DNA from 3 places in the Streptomyces sp. NPDC058289 genome. Region 2 is predicted to be linked to each of the others. Evidence: riboswitches for the same ligand, from Rfam matches in the RefSeq annotation. Region 2 holds a riboswitch; each other region holds the start of a gene.

Region 1 (4,758 bases), on a different contig from region 2:
ACGGCCGGGCCCAGCGCGGGCAGCGTCACGCGCCGCCAGGCGGCGAACCGCCCGGCGCCCAACACCCGGGCGGCCTCCTCCTGGCGCGGGTCCAGCTGCGCCCACAGCCCGCCGACCGTGCGGATGACGACGGCGTAGTTGAAGAAGACGTGCGCGAGCAGGATCGCCCAGACGGTCGTGTCGAGGCGGATCCCCCACACCTCGTCCAGCAGACCGTTCCGCCCGACGAGCGCGAGGAACGCGGTGCCGACCACGACGGTCGGCAGCACGAACGGCACCGTCACGAGCGCCCGCAGCAGCTGTTTGCCGGGGAACTCGAAGCGCGCGAAGACGTACGCGCCGGGGAGCGCGATCAGGAGCGTGAGCGCCGTGGACGCGAGCGCCTGCCAGGTGGTGAACCAGAGCACGTCGCCGATGTCGGGCCGGGCCAGCACCTCGCCGATCCGGCCGAACTGCCAGCCGTCGTCCGTCTTGAGCCCGCGCCCGACGATCGCGGCGACGGGGTACGCGAAGAACAGCCCGAAGAAGACGAGCGGCACGGCCATCAGACCGAGCCTGACGGCCGTGGCCCGCCCGCTCTCCTTCGGAACCCTGCTCACTCGTCCTACTTCACGACGAGGGCGGACCAAGCCTTGACCCACTGGTCACGGTTCTTGGCGATGGCCTCCGGGGCGACCGTCTCGGGCTTCTCGATGACCACGCCGTGCTTGGTGAACAGCTCCGGCAGCGCCGCGTCCTTGGCCACCGGGTTCACGAACATCTGGAGCGGCATGTCCTCCTGGAACTTCTTGGAGATCAGGAAGTCCAGGAGCGCCTTGCCGCCCTCCTCGTTCTTCGCCCCCTTGAGCAGACCCGCGAACTCGGTCTGCCGGAAGCACGTGCCCGTCGCGACGCCCGTCGGGGCCTCGGCCGGCTGCGGCTCGCCGTAGAGGACCTCGACCGGCGGGCTGGAGGCGTAGGAGACGACCAGCGGGCGGTCGCCCTTGGCCTTCTTGCCGCCGGCCGAGCCGGAGAAGCGCTCGTTGTAGGCCTGCTCCCAGCCGTCGACGACCTCGACGCCGTTCGCCTTGAGCTTGCTCCAGTAGTCCTTCCAGCCCGCGTCCCCGTACTTGCCGACGGAGGCGAGGAGGAAGCCGAGGCCGGGCGAGGAGGTCGCGGCGTTCTCGGTGACCAGCAGGTTCTTGTACTCCGGCTTGATCAGGTCGTCCAGCGTCTGCGGCGGGGCGAGCTTCTTGTCGGCGAAGTAGGCCTTGTCGTAGTTCACGCAGATGTCGCCGGAGTCCACGGGGGTGACCCGGTGCTCCTTGTCGAGCACGAACTCGGGCTTCACGCCGGCCAGCCCCTTGGCCTCGTACGGCGTGAAGATGCCGTTGTCGAGGGCACGGGAGAGGAGCGTGTTGTCCACGCCGAAGAACACGTCGCCGCGCGGGGATCCCTTGGTGAGGATCTCCTGGTTCAGCGCCGCGCCCGCGTCACCGGACTTCAGGACCTTGACGGTGTAGCCGCTCTGCTGCTCGAACTCCTTGAGGACCGAGTCGGTCACGTTGAAGGAGTCGTGCGAGACGAGGGTGATCGTCTTGGACTTCGGGGCGTCGCTCGCCCCGGCGGACTTGTCCTTGGCGTCGCCGCCGCCGCATGCGCTGAGCGTGGTGACGCCGAGCGCGGCAGCGAGCGCGACACCCGCCATCTTCTTGGTGGTGCTCATTGGTGCATTCCTCCTGGGATGTCCAGGAGAAGACGCGGCCCTGCCCGGCGCTCTGTGGAGCGGACGCCGGGCAGGGCGCAACAGCTTGAGTGATGACCGAACTTCCTACCCCGAATGACCGGGGCGAGGTTCAGAGGGTCTGCGGTGACGGATACCGCACTCTCAGCGCTGTGGCGCTCCCCTGTCGGAATATGAAATTGGTTTCGGCCACAGGGTACCCCGCGGCCGAAAGCACACCTCAACCGGCGAAAATCAGCGCTCCGAGGCGGCGAGCTGGCCGCACGCGCCGTCGATCTCCTGACCGCGGGTGTCGCGGACGGTCACCGGCACGCCGTGGCGGGCGATGGCGTCCACGAAGGCCTTCTCGTCCTCGGGCCGCGAGGCGGTCCACTTCGAGCCCGGAGTCGGGTTCAGCGGGATCAGGTTGACGTGCACGCGCTTGCCCTTGAGCAGCTTGCCGAGCAGGTCACCGCGCCAGGCCTGGTCGTTGATGTCGCGGATCAGGGCGTACTCGATGGAGATCCGGCGGCCGGACTTCTCCGCGTACTCCCAGGCCGCGCCGAGCACCTCGCGGACGTTCCAGCGGGTGTTCACGGGGACCAGGGTGTCGCGCAGCTCGTCGTCCGGGGCGTGCAGGGAGACGGCCAGGCGGCACTTGAAGCCCTCGTCGGCGAAGCGGAGCATCGCCGGGACCAGGCCCACGGTGGAGACGGTGATACCGCGCTGGGACAGGCCCAGGCCGTCGGGCTCCGGGTCGGTGAGGCGGCGGATGGCGCCGACGACGCGGTTGTAGTTGGCGAGCGGCTCGCCCATGCCCATGAAGACGATGTTCGACAGCCGGGCGGGCCCGCCGGGGACCTCGCCGTCGCGCAGGGCGCGCATGCCGTCGACGATCTGGTGCACGATCTCGGCCGTCGACAGGTTCCGGTCGAGACCGGCCTGGCCGGTGGCGCAGAACGGGCAGTTCATGCCGCAGCCGGCCTGCGAGGAGATGCACATGGTGACCCGGTCCGGGTAGCGCATCAGCACGGACTCGACGAGCGTGCCGTCGTGCAGCTTCCACAGGGTCTTGCGGGTGGTGTCGTCATCGCAGGAGATGTGGCGGATGACGTTCATCAGGTCCGGCAGCAGCTCCTGCTGGAGCTTCTCGCGGGACCCGGCGGGGATGTCGGTCCACTCGGCCGGGTCGTGGGCGTACCGGGCGAAGTAGTGCTGGGAGAGCTGCTTGGCCCGGAAGGGCTTCTCACCGATCGCGGCGACCGCCTCCCGGCGCTCCTCGGGGGTGAGGTCGGCGAGGTGCCGGGGCGGCTTCTTCGCTCCGCGAGGGGCGACGAAAGTGAGCTCTCCCGGGACAGGGCGGGCCATGGCAGGTACTCCTTGTAAGACGAAAGGCGCGCCGCAGAAGCAGCGCGCCTTCCAAGAGTAACCGCCCCGCCTGTACGGGCGCCTTTTCGCAGGTCAGCCGGTGCCGACGAACAGCGCCAGCAGCAGCCAGACCACCGGGGCCGTCGGAAGCAGGGAGTCCAGCCGGTCCATGATGCCGCCGTGACCCGGCAGCAGGGTGCCCATGTCCTTGATCCCGAGATCCCGCTTGATCATGGATTCCCCGAGGTCACCGAGCGTGGCGCTGACCGCGACGGCGAGGCCGAGCACGAGGCCCTGCCACCAGACGCCACCGTCGATCAGGAATTCCATGCACAGCGCGCCGGCCGCCATCGCGAAGGCCACCGCTCCGAGGAGCCCCTCGCGGGTCTTTCCGGGGCTGATGCGCGGGGCGAGCTTGGTCTTGCCGAAGCGCCACCCCACCGCGTAGGCGCCGGTGTCGCTGACCACGGTCAGGAGCAGGAAGGTGATCACCCGCTGCGGTCCGTCGTCGGCGGTGAGCAGCATCGCGACGAAGGTGGCCAGGAACGGTACGTAGAACGCCGCGAAGGCACCCGCCGTGACGTCCTTGAGGTAGTCCTCGGGCGGCTCGGTCATCCGCCAGACGAGGACGGCCAGCACCGTGAGCGCCATGGCCACCCAAGCACCCTCGGCACCGCGGACGTATCCGGCGATGACCATGGCCGCGCCGCCGATGGCGAGCGGGACCAGCGGGGCCTTGATGCCCTTCTTCTCCTGGAGCCGGGAGGTGAGCTCCCACAGGCCGACGACGACCGCCACGACGACGACGCCGACGAAGACCGCCTTGACGATGAGCAGCGAGGCGAAGATCACCGCGCCGAGACCCACTCCGACCCCTATGGCGGCACGCAGGTCCCGCCCGGCGCGCTTCTTCTGAGGCGGGGGCGAGGCGTCCTGCGGTGCCGGCGAAGGCGGGGTCGGCGGGGGGCTGGGCATGGGCTCCTGCGGCGGCGTCTCGGCGCGGAAAAGGGAGCCGCCGTCAGCGGCGGCCCCCCGATCGCGTGCATCCCGGTCGTCGAAGTCACGGCCGGCGGCATCGGGCACGATGGGCATGGGCCGAGTGTGCGGGCCCACCAGCGCATCGTAGGCGGGACCCGCCGGAACCGGCTCCGGCTGCCAGGAAGTGTCGTTCATCAGACTTCGAGGAGCTCGGCTTCCTTGTGCTTCAGGAGCTCGTCCACCTGCGCGACGTACTTCGCGGTGGTGTCGTCGAGCTCCTTCTCGGCGCGGCGCACCTCGTCCTCGCCGGCTTCCTTGTCCTTGACGAGCTTGTCGAGGGCGTCCTTCGCCTTGCGGCGAATGGCGCGGATCGACACCTTGGAGTCCTCGGCCTTGGTGCGCGCGACCTTGATGTACTCCTTGCGGCGGTCCTGCGTCAGCTCGGGGAAGGTCACCCGGATGATGCTGCCGTCGTTGCTGGGGTTGACGCCCAGGTCGGAGTCGCGGATGGCCGTCTCGATGTTGCGCAGGGCGCTCTTGTCGAACGGGGTCACGATCGCCATGCGCGGCTCGGGGACCGAGAAGGAGGCGAGCTGGTTGATGGGCGTGATGGCGCCGTAGTACTCCGCCACGATCTTGTTGAACATCGCCGGGTGCGCACGACCGGTGCGAATCGCGGCGAAGTCTTCCTTGGCGACGACGACGGCCTT
Region 2 (4,758 bases):
AACATCGATCCGGTCAGCCGACAGGCGTGACCCTCCACAGGGGTGTTGGTTTCGGGCGGCGGTCAGTCGCTGAGTCGTGGGGTGTGTGTAGCGATCTGATGCGCCCGTTGTCGGGCTGGGCGGCTTGTGGGTGCCCGAGGTCGGGGTGGGCCTTGTGGAGTTTGGTTGCGCTTCTCTGATCGGGTCGTCCATGTCTCTCTGACCCGGCCGTTCTTTTGGGGTTTTCCGGCCGCCACGGAAGGACGATGAGGCTGACGGAAAACCCCAAACCTCTCGACGCTTCCGGCCGGCCCGGATCCCGTAAACCCCTACCCATCAGGCCCCCCGCACGCGCAGGGCCCCGTACCGCCCCCTCAGAACGCCGGGCGTTCCGGGTCCAGGGTTGCTCGGCCCTCCACCGGGGAGGAGGGTTCTGCGAAGCGGCGTTGGGGGATGCGGCCCGCGCGGTGGGCCAGGCGGCCCGCCGAGACCGCGTTCCGCATGGCCGCGGCCATCAGGACGGGGAGCTGTGCCCGGGTCACCGCCGAGGCGAGCATGACCGCCGCGCAGCCCAGTTCCATGGCCAGGGCCACGTCCGAGGCGGTTCCGGCGCCCGCGTCGAGGATGACCGGGACCCCGGCCCGCTCGGTGATCAGCTCGAAGTTGTGCGGGTTGCGGATGCCCATGCCGGAGCCGATCGGGGACCCGAGCGGCATGATCGCCGCGCAGCCCACGTCCTCCAGTTTGCGGGCGAGGACCGGGTCGTCGTTCGTGTACGGGAGGACCGTGAAGCCCTCGTCGACCAGGATCTCCGCGGCGTCGAGCAGCTCGACCCCGTCCGGGAGGAGGGTGCGTTCGTCCGCGACGACCTCCAGTTTGATCCAGTCCGTGCCGAGGGCCTCCCGGGCCAGCCGGGCCGTCAGTACGGCCTCGCCGGCCGTGAAGCAGCCCGCGGTGTTGGGGAGCACCGCGATGCCGAGGCGGTTCAGGACGGACAGGACCGAGCCCTGCACCGTCGGGTCGAGGCGCCGCATCGCGACCGTGGTGAGTTCCGTGCCGGACGCGACCAGCGCCCGTTCCAGGATGTCCAGGCTCGGAGCCCCGCCCGTGCCCATGATCAGGCGCGAGGAGAAGGTCCGGCCGCCCAGGGTGAAGAGGTCGTCCGCCATGGTCCTCAGCCTCCCTGCACTGCGGTGAGGACCTCGACGCGGTCGCCGTCGGTCACGGAGGTGTAGGGCCACTGGCCGCGCGGCACCACGGTCTCGTTGAGGGCGGCCGCGACCCCCTTGGTGGCTTCGGTCAGGGTGGCGACCACCGTGGCGAGCATGGTCCCGTCCGCGATCTCGCGCGGTTCGCCGTTGACGGAAATGGTCATGCGAACGACTCCTGTCGCGTGAGGGTGGACGTGAGGGTGGACGTGAGGGCGAAACGGCGTGGGGTGAAGGGGCGGGCGATCTCCGGCAGTTCGCCGGTGGTCAGCAGGTCCGCCATCACGTCCCCGGTCAGCGGCGTCAGCAGGACCCCGTTGCGGTAGTGCCCGGTGGCCAGGTGCAGGCCGGGGAGTTCGGTCGGGCCGAGGAGGGGGGCGTTGTCCGGCGACCCGGGGCGCAGCCCGGCCCGGGTCTCCACCAGGGGGAGTTCGGTGATCCCGGGCACCAGCTCGTGGGCGTCGCGCAGGAGTTCGTAGACCCCGCCCGCGGTGACGGTGGTGTCCCAGCCGAGTTCCTCGCTGGTGGCGCCGATGACGAGTTCGCCGTTCTCGCGGGGCACGAGATAGACGTGGCTGCCGCGCACCACGGCCCGTACGGTCCGCGACAGGAACGGGGCGTAGGACGACGGCACCGCGAGCCGCAGTACCTGACCCTTAACCGGCCGTACGGGCGCCACGGCCTCGGGCGGTACGCCGTCCAGCCGGCCGCTGAGCGAGCCCGCGGCCAGCACCACCTGGTCGGCGCGCAGCTCCGTACCGTCCGCGTCGTCGAGGACCGCGCCGCAGGCCCGGTCGGCGGCGGTCAGCAGTCGTGCCGCCCCGGCGCGGTGCAGGGTGACCCCGGCCCGTTCGCAGGCGGCCAGCAGGGCGGCCGCGAGGCGGCGGGGATCGACCTGGTGGTCGCCGTCCACGCGCAGGCCGCCGCGTACGCCCGGGGCCAGCATCGGTTCCAGGCGGCGGCACTCGCGGCCGGTCAGCCAGTCGGACTCCAGGCCGCAGCGGCGCTGGAGGGCGTGCAGTTCGCGCAGGTGCAGCCGGTCGTCGGCGTCGAGGGCGACGGCGAGGGTGCCGCAGGCGCGGTAGCCGATGTCCATGCCGCCGCTGGCTTCGGCGAGCTCTGCGGCGAACTCCGGGTAGCGGGCGGCGGAGGCGAGGTTGAGTCCGAGCAGGGTCTCCTCGCCGTAGTGCAGCTCGGTGACGGCGGCCAGCATGCCGGCCGCGACCTGGGCGGCGCCGCCGCCGGGGGCCGGATCGGCCAGCGCGGTGCGCAGCCCGCGCCGGGCCGCCCGCCAGGCGGTGACCAGGCCGATGATGCCGCCCCCGATGACGAGGACGTCGTGGCCGGGACTCCGGCCGTTCCGATATGAATGCATGGGCGTCCAGCCCCTCCCTTCGCCGGCATGACCCGGATCAGGTTCGTACGGTCGGAGGCCGGCCAGCCTCCCTCTCAGCCCGGTGCGCCCGGACTCCCGCGATAGGTTCGGTGCCAGAGTAACGCCGAGGCCGACGGCCGGTAAGGCTGCCTCCCCGGCGGCGCTGCCCGCCCGGATCCCGGCAGGTGGCCATCCACTATTCCTGACGGACCGTCAGTTGATTAGGCTGGGCCGCGTGAGCGAGCAGACGCAACAGCAGACGCAGCAGGCGGAAGACACTCGGCGCGGCGTGGTGATCGTCGGCGCCGGGATGGCCGGGGTCCAGACCGCGGTCGCCCTCCGGGAACAGGGCTGGACCGGCCCCGTCACCCTGCTGGGAGCCGAACCCCACCAGCCCTACGACCGGCCCCCGCTGTCCAAGGCGGTGCTCCTCGGCAAGGCGGAGGACTCCGCCTTCGACGTCGACTTCGAGGAGCTCGGCATCGAGCTCCGGCTGGGGGTCGAGGTCACCGGACTGCGGGCCGCCGACCGAGAGGTCGACACCGAGGCGGGCCCGGTCCCGTACGAGGTCCTCGTGCTGGCGACCGGCGCCCTCCCGCTGACCCTGCCCGGCGCGGAGGGCGTCCCCGGGGTGCACCTGCTGCGCACCCTGGACGACGCGGCCCGGCTGCGGCCCGTCCTGGCGGCCGGCTCGGCGGTGGTGGTGGTCGGGGCCGGCTGGATCGGCGCGGAATTCGCCACGGCCGCCCGCGAGGCGGGCTGCGCGGTGACCGTGGTCGAGGCGGCCGACCGGGTGCTGGCGGGCGCGCTGCCCGCGGAGGTGGCCGAGTCGATGGGGCGCTGGTACGCCCAGGCGGGCGCCGAGCTGCTGACCGGCGCGCGGGTGGCTTCCGTGGAGCCGGGCCGGGTCCTGCTGGCCGACGGGCGGGCGCTGCCGGCCGGGGCGGTGGTGGTGGGCATCGGCGCCCGGCCGGCCACCGGATGGCTGGCCGGGTCCGGCGTGGAGCTCGGCCCGGACGGAGCGGTCACCGCCGACGAGCGGCTGCGCACCTCGGTGCCCGGGGTGTACGCGGTGGGGGACTGCGCCTCGTTCCCGTCGGGCCGCTACCGGGCCCGGCTGCTGGTGCACCACTGGGACAACGCGCTCCAGGGGCCGCGGGTGGTGGCGGCGGACATCGTGGCCGGGGGCTCCGGGGAGCAGGTCTACGACCCGGTCCCGTACTTCTGGTCGGAGCAGTTCGGCCGCTTCGTGCAGTACGCGGGCCACCACGGCGACGCGGACGCACTGCTGTGGCGCGGCGACCCGGCGGCCGACACCTGGTCGGTGTGCTGGCTGCGGGAGGGGCGGCTCGTTGCGGTCCTCGCGGTGGGCCGCCCGCGCGACCTGGCCCAGGGCCGCCGCCTCATCGAGTCGGGCACGCCCGTGGACCCGGCGAAGGTCGCGGACCCGGCGATCGCGCTGAAGTCGACGGTCGTCTGACCCGGCGGGGCGCGGGCCGGGAGCGGTCCGGCCGGGCCCGGTCCGGCCGGGACCGGGCCCCGCGGGTGGAAGTCCCCTGCACGCCCTTCGCCCGTTCCCCGGGCTCCGCCCGGACCCGTCCCGGGGCTTCGCCCCGTTCCCCGTTCCCCGGGCTCTGCCCGGACCCGGCCGTGGATCGGGCCTGCTCGGTGCTTGGTTCAGGGCCCGTCGCGGGTCCGTCGCGGCCTCGTTCGGACCCCGTTCGGGCCCGTTCCCGGAGGCGTTCGCGCCCCGGACGGGGTCGCTCGGGTACCGGCAGTCAGTCCGAGATGGCAGGCTTGTGCTCGTGACCGAGATTGACGCAAAGATCGATGCCCTTGTTCCCGCCTGGCTGTACCTCCCCGACATCGCGGAGATGCTCGACATCGAAGTGACCAAGGTTCGCCAGCTGGTCAAGGAGGGTCAGCTGCTCGCGGTGCGCCGCGGCGAGAACCGCTCCCTCCAGGTCCCCGCGGCCTTCATCGACGGAGACAAGATCGTCAAGGGCCTGGTCGGCCTGCTGACCGTGCTCCGCGACGACCGCTTCACCGACGCGGAGATCCTGGAGTGGCTCTTCACCGCCGACGAGACCCTGCCCGGCACCCCCGTGCAGGCGCTGAGCGAGAATCGCGGCACGGAGGTGAAGCGCCGCGCTCAGGCGCTCGCCCTCTGACCTGACTCCGCCTCGAGCGCGGTGT
Region 3 (4,758 bases), on a different contig from region 2:
CCACGAGTACATCGACTGCGGCATCGAGTACGGCCGCGACGTGATCGAGGGCTTCAACATCCTCTCCGTCGGCGGTGGGGCCCGCCTCCGGGAAGAGGGCCAGCGGGCGAAGTACCTGCGCGATGCGGAAGTCCTCGCCGAAGGCCTCGCGAAGGAACCCGACAACACCCGTTACGCGTTCTACCTCGCCCAGAGCTGGCGCGACGCGGGGGAGCCGGAAAAGTCCCTCGAGGCCTACGACCGCCGGGTGGCCATGGGCGGCTGGGCCGAGGAGACCTACTGCGCGCAGCTCTACGCCGCACGGCTCGCGGTCACCCTCAACAGGCCGGCGGCCGAGGTGATGGACCGCTACCTCCGCGCACACGAGAGCCGCCCCTCGCGCGCCGAGGCCCTCGGCGACCTCGCCCGGCTCTGCCGTCTCGAAAGCCGTTGGCCCCTCGCCTACATGTTCGCCCGGCAGGCAGTACGGGTGCCGCCCCCGGACGACATCCTCTTCGTCGAGTTCGCTTGGCACGACTGGCGCGCACTCGACGAACTCGCGGTGGCCGCCTACTGGACCGGGGAGTACCAGGAGTCCTTGGACTGCTGCGAACTCCTGCTCCAGGACGGCAAGCTGCCCGACGACCAGCAGGACCGGGTCCTCGCGAACCTCGAGTTCGCAGGGCGCAAGCTGGGCGTGGGCTCCCGCGCCTTCGCCTGACCGGAGCGACCGGATTCCAGCCCCGGGCCGATGCCCCGGGCTGACACGACGTACAACGGCGGCCCGCGACTCCCCCCTCGGTGTCGCGGGCCGTCCGTGTGTGCCGGTGGCGGGAGGTCAGTCCGCCAGCGGCAGGTACACGCGGTTGCCCGCGGCCGCGAACTCGGCGGACTTCTCCGCCATGCCCGCCTCGATCTCCTCGGCGCCCAGGTCGCCGCCGTGCTGGCGGCGGATGTCCTGGGAGATCTTCATCGAGCAGAACTTCGGACCGCACATGGAGCAGAAGTGCGCGGTCTTGGCCGGCTCGGCCGGGAGGGTCTCGTCGTGGAACTCACGGGCCGTGTCCGGGTCGAGGGCCAGGTTGAACTGGTCCTCCCAGCGGAACTCGAACCGTGCGTCAGACAGGGCGTCGTCCCATTCCTGGGCGCCCGGGTGGCCCTTGGCCAGGTCCGCCGCGTGGGCCGCGATCTTGTACGTGATGACACCGGTCTTCACGTCGTCGCGGTTCGGCAGGCCCAGGTGCTCCTTGGGCGTGACGTAGCAGAGCATCGCGGTGCCCCACCAGGCGATCATCGCGGCGCCGATGCCCGAGGTGATGTGGTCGTACGCGGGCGCGACGTCGGTGGTCAGCGGGCCGAGCGTGTAGAACGGCGCCTCCTCGCAGATCTCCTGCTGAAGGTCGATGTTCTCCTTGATCTTGTGCATCGGGACGTGCCCGGGGCCCTCGATCATCGTCTGCACGTTGTGGCGCTTGGCGATCGTGTTCAGCTCGCCCAGCGTCTTCAGCTCCGCGAACTGCGCCGCGTCGTTGGCGTCCGCGATGGAACCGGGGCGCAGGCCGTCACCCAGGGAGTACGTGACGTCGTACGCCGCGAGGATCTCGCAGAGCTCCTCGAAGTTCGTGTAGAGGAAGTTCTCCTTGTGGTGCGCCAGGCACCAGGCGGCCATGATCGAGCCGCCGCGCGAGACGATGCCGGTCTTGCGGCGCGCGGTCAGCGGCACGTACGACAGCAGCACGCCGGCGTGGACCGTCATGTAGTCGACGCCCTGCTCGGCCTGCTCGATGACCGTGTCCTTGTAGATCTCCCAGGTCAGGTCCTCGGCGCGGCCGTCGACCTTCTCCAGCGCCTGGTACAGCGGCACGGTGCCGATCGGCACGGGAGAGTTGCGCAGCACCCACTCGCGGGTGGTGTGGATGTTGCGGCCGGTCGAGAGGTCCATGACCGTGTCGGCGCCCCACTTGGTCGCCCAGGTCATCTTGTCCACCTCCTCCTCGATCGAGGAGGTGACCGCGGAGTTGCCGATGTTGGCGTTGACCTTCACCAGGAACCGCTTGCCGATGATCATCGGCTCGATCTCGGGGTGGTTCACGTTGACCGGCATGACCGCGCGACCTGCGGCGATCTCCTCGCGGACGACCTCGGGGGAGACGTTCTCACGGATCGCGACGTACTCCATCTCCGGGGTGATCTCGCCCCGGCGGGCGTACGCGAGCTGCGTGACCGCGGCGCCGCCACGGCCACGGCGGGGCTGGCGCGGACGACCCGGGAAGACCGCGTCGAGGTTCTTGAGACCACCGCGCGGCGAGGTGTGCTTGATGCCGTCGTCCTCGGGGCGCACGGGGCGGCCCGCGTACTCCTCGGTGTCGCCGCGGCTGATGATCCAGTTCTCGCGCAGCGGCGGCAGGCCCCGGCGCACGTCGGTCTCGATCTGCGGGTCGGTGTACGGGCCGGACGTGTCGTAGAGCGTCACGTCCTTGCCGTTGGTGAGGTGGACCTGGCGAACCGGCACCCGGATGTCGGGGCGGGAGCCCGCCACGTACCCCTTGTGCCAGCCCGGCTGGCGCTCGGTCTGGCCGTCGGCGTCCTGGCTGACGGCAGGCGTGCGTGCGTCCTGAATGGTCATGAGACCTAATCTCCCTACGCCGGCATTACCCGGTAACAGGTTCGGCGGTCGACGCAGCCTCCTCCCGTACGCATATTCGAATGCGAACGGTGATCAGCGCCCTCTCAGCCCGGTGCTCCGAGCTCCCGCGTTGTGCAAAGTAGCCCCCACGCTAGCGTCATGTGTGGCGTGCTGAACAGTGGGCCCCCTCATCTGTTGCGATGATCAGTCAGTGACGTCCTCGCCGCAGCCCCCCACCGAACCCACGGATCCCGCTGGTCACGCCGGCCACGCAGGCCACACGCACGCGGACCCCGGTCACTCGCCCGCCCCCTCTTCCGGACACTCCCACGGCCATGCGCACAGCCACGGCCCGGCGGCCCCCGTCTCGAAGCACCTGCGCAAGGTGATCGCGGCCGTCCTGATCCCCTTCGCCACCGCCGTCGTGATCGGCATGGTGGTGCTCTGGCCCGGCGCCGCGCCGGGCCACGAGCGCACCGGGGTCGGCTTCGACCGGCAGACCCAGCAGGGCACGGTCGTCGCCCTCCAGAACGTCGACTGCAAATCCGTGAACGCCGCGCAGGTGCCGCCCACCGGCGACACCTCCACCCCCGAGGGGCGCGAGGCCCTGGCCGCGCAGAACGGCGAGTGCAAGAAGGCCACGATCAAGGTCGGCAGCGGCCCCGACAAGGGCCGCGAGTTCGTCGAGATCGTCCAGCCGGGCGCACCACGGCAGTTGACGGACGGCCAGGACGTGGTGGTCGCCTACGCCCCGGACGCGCCCCGGGACCTCCAGTACTCCGTGATCGACGTGAACCGCAAGCTGCCGATGGCCCTGCTCGCCGGCATCTTCGCCCTTTCGGTCGTCCTCGTCGGGCGGATGCGCGGGCTGTTCGCGCTCATCGCACTCGTCGTCAGCTTCGGCGTGCTGACCCTCTTCATCCTCCCGGCGATCCTGCAGGGGTCGAATCCGCTGGTCGTGGCCGTGGTCGGGGCCAGCGCGATCATGCTGATCGCGCTCTACATGTGCCACGGGCTGACGGCCCGCACTTCCGTCGCGGTCCTCGGCACCATCATCTCGCTGCTGCTGATCGGCCTGTTGGGCTCGCTGTTCATCGACTGGGCGTTCCTCAGCGGCAACACGGACGACAACACCGGGCTGATCCACGGGCTCTACCCGAACATCGACATGAGCGGTTTGCTGCTTGCGGGTGTCATCATCGGATCGCTCGGCGTACTCGACGACGTGACCGTCACTCAGACCTCGGCGGTCTGGGAACTCCACCAGGCCGACCCGGCGATGGGCCCGCGCGGGCTCTACCGGGCGGGTATCCGCATCGGGCGGGACCACATCGCCTCGGTCGTCAACACGCTGGTACTGGCTTACGCGGGCGCGGCGTTGCCCCTGCTCCTGCTGTTCTCGATCGCGAACAGCAGCATGGGGTCGGTGGCCAACAGCGAGCTGGTCGCGGAAGAGATCGTACGAACCCTCGTGGGCTCGATCGGACTGGTCGCCTCGGTACCCGTGACGACGGCCCTGGCCGCGCTGGTGGTGTCCGCGGACCGCGCGGAATCCCCGGCGGCCACAGCGGCCTCGGGGCCGCTCCGCGGCGGCCGGGGCCGGCGACGCAAGCGCTGAAAGGCGGACCGGCGGGCGCGAGGGGTCAGTTCGCGCAGGCGGCCGGTCGCGAGGAACGGCAAGGTGGAGCGCTCAGCGCGTCGGCACGCTGAGCCGTGGTGCGTAGCTGCGGTGGTGCAGGTGGTGCCGTCATGCAGGTATTGCCGTCATGCAGGTGGTGCCGTCATGCAGGTTGATCCGGATGGTGCGTTGACGATTGCCGGCACACCCTGGTCAGCAGGCGTCCGGCCGGGCTCGCGTCAGCCCGCGTTCTGCTCGTTCTGCTGCGACTCCGCGAGGATCTTGTCGAGCGCCTCGTCGAGGTTCTCCTCGAAGTCCCCGAGGTTGCGCTCCTGGCCGAGCGGAACGATCCGGTCGGTACGGTCGAGGAACGCCACCAGCGGCGCCGCGCTCGCACGGAAGAGAGCCCGGTCTGCACCTACTTGCAGCCGGATGTGGACATCGGACAGTTCCTCCGGATCGGTCGGGGCGATGTGGACATCACCGTCACCGCACGGCTTGTTGATGCCATCGAGAAGGAGCTCCCGGCCGAACG

What was found. Region 2 has a riboswitch for thiamine pyrophosphate ahead of thiO (glycine oxidase ThiO). Riboswitches for the same ligand answer to the same signal wherever they lie in the genome.
Region 1: it holds a riboswitch for thiamine pyrophosphate, as region 2 does, so the genes downstream of both, ACFVX6_RS28955 (thiamine ABC transporter substrate binding subunit) here and thiO (glycine oxidase ThiO) in region 2, are expected to answer to the same signal.
Region 3: it holds a riboswitch for thiamine pyrophosphate, as region 2 does, so the genes downstream of both, thiC (phosphomethylpyrimidine synthase ThiC) here and thiO (glycine oxidase ThiO) in region 2, are expected to answer to the same signal.

The regions. Positions count from the first base shown of each region.
Region 1 covers NZ_JBHVYI010000068.1:3,859-8,616, reverse strand. Annotated here, with positions in the region: gene ACFVX6_RS28960 (ABC transporter permease) at 1-545, opposite strand, end outside; gene ACFVX6_RS28955 (thiamine ABC transporter substrate binding subunit) at 605-1,705, opposite strand; TPP riboswitch at 1,790-1,898, opposite strand; gene rlmN (23S rRNA (adenine(2503)-C(2))-methyltransferase RlmN) at 1,958-3,070, opposite strand; gene ACFVX6_RS28945 (phosphatidate cytidylyltransferase) at 3,164-4,243, opposite strand; gene frr (ribosome recycling factor) at 4,243-4,758, opposite strand, start outside.
Region 2 covers NZ_JBHVYI010000056.1:35,633-40,390, reverse strand. Annotated here, with positions in the region: gene ACFVX6_RS26315 (hypothetical protein) at 1-30, shown strand, start outside; gene ACFVX6_RS26310 (thiazole synthase) at 354-1,148, opposite strand; gene thiS (sulfur carrier protein ThiS) at 1,154-1,354, opposite strand; gene thiO (glycine oxidase ThiO) at 1,351-2,562, opposite strand; TPP riboswitch at 2,560-2,672, opposite strand; gene ACFVX6_RS26295 (NAD(P)/FAD-dependent oxidoreductase) at 2,873-4,042, shown strand; gene ACFVX6_RS26290 (Rv2175c family DNA-binding protein) at 4,368-4,733, shown strand.
Region 3 covers NZ_JBHVYI010000014.1:71,516-76,273, reverse strand. Annotated here, with positions in the region: gene ACFVX6_RS09920 (glycosyltransferase) at 1-700, shown strand, start outside; gene thiC (phosphomethylpyrimidine synthase ThiC) at 818-2,605, opposite strand; TPP riboswitch at 2,600-2,744, opposite strand; gene ACFVX6_RS09910 (YibE/F family protein) at 2,817-4,223, shown strand; gene ACFVX6_RS09905 (SsgA family sporulation/cell division regulator) at 4,463-4,758, opposite strand, start outside.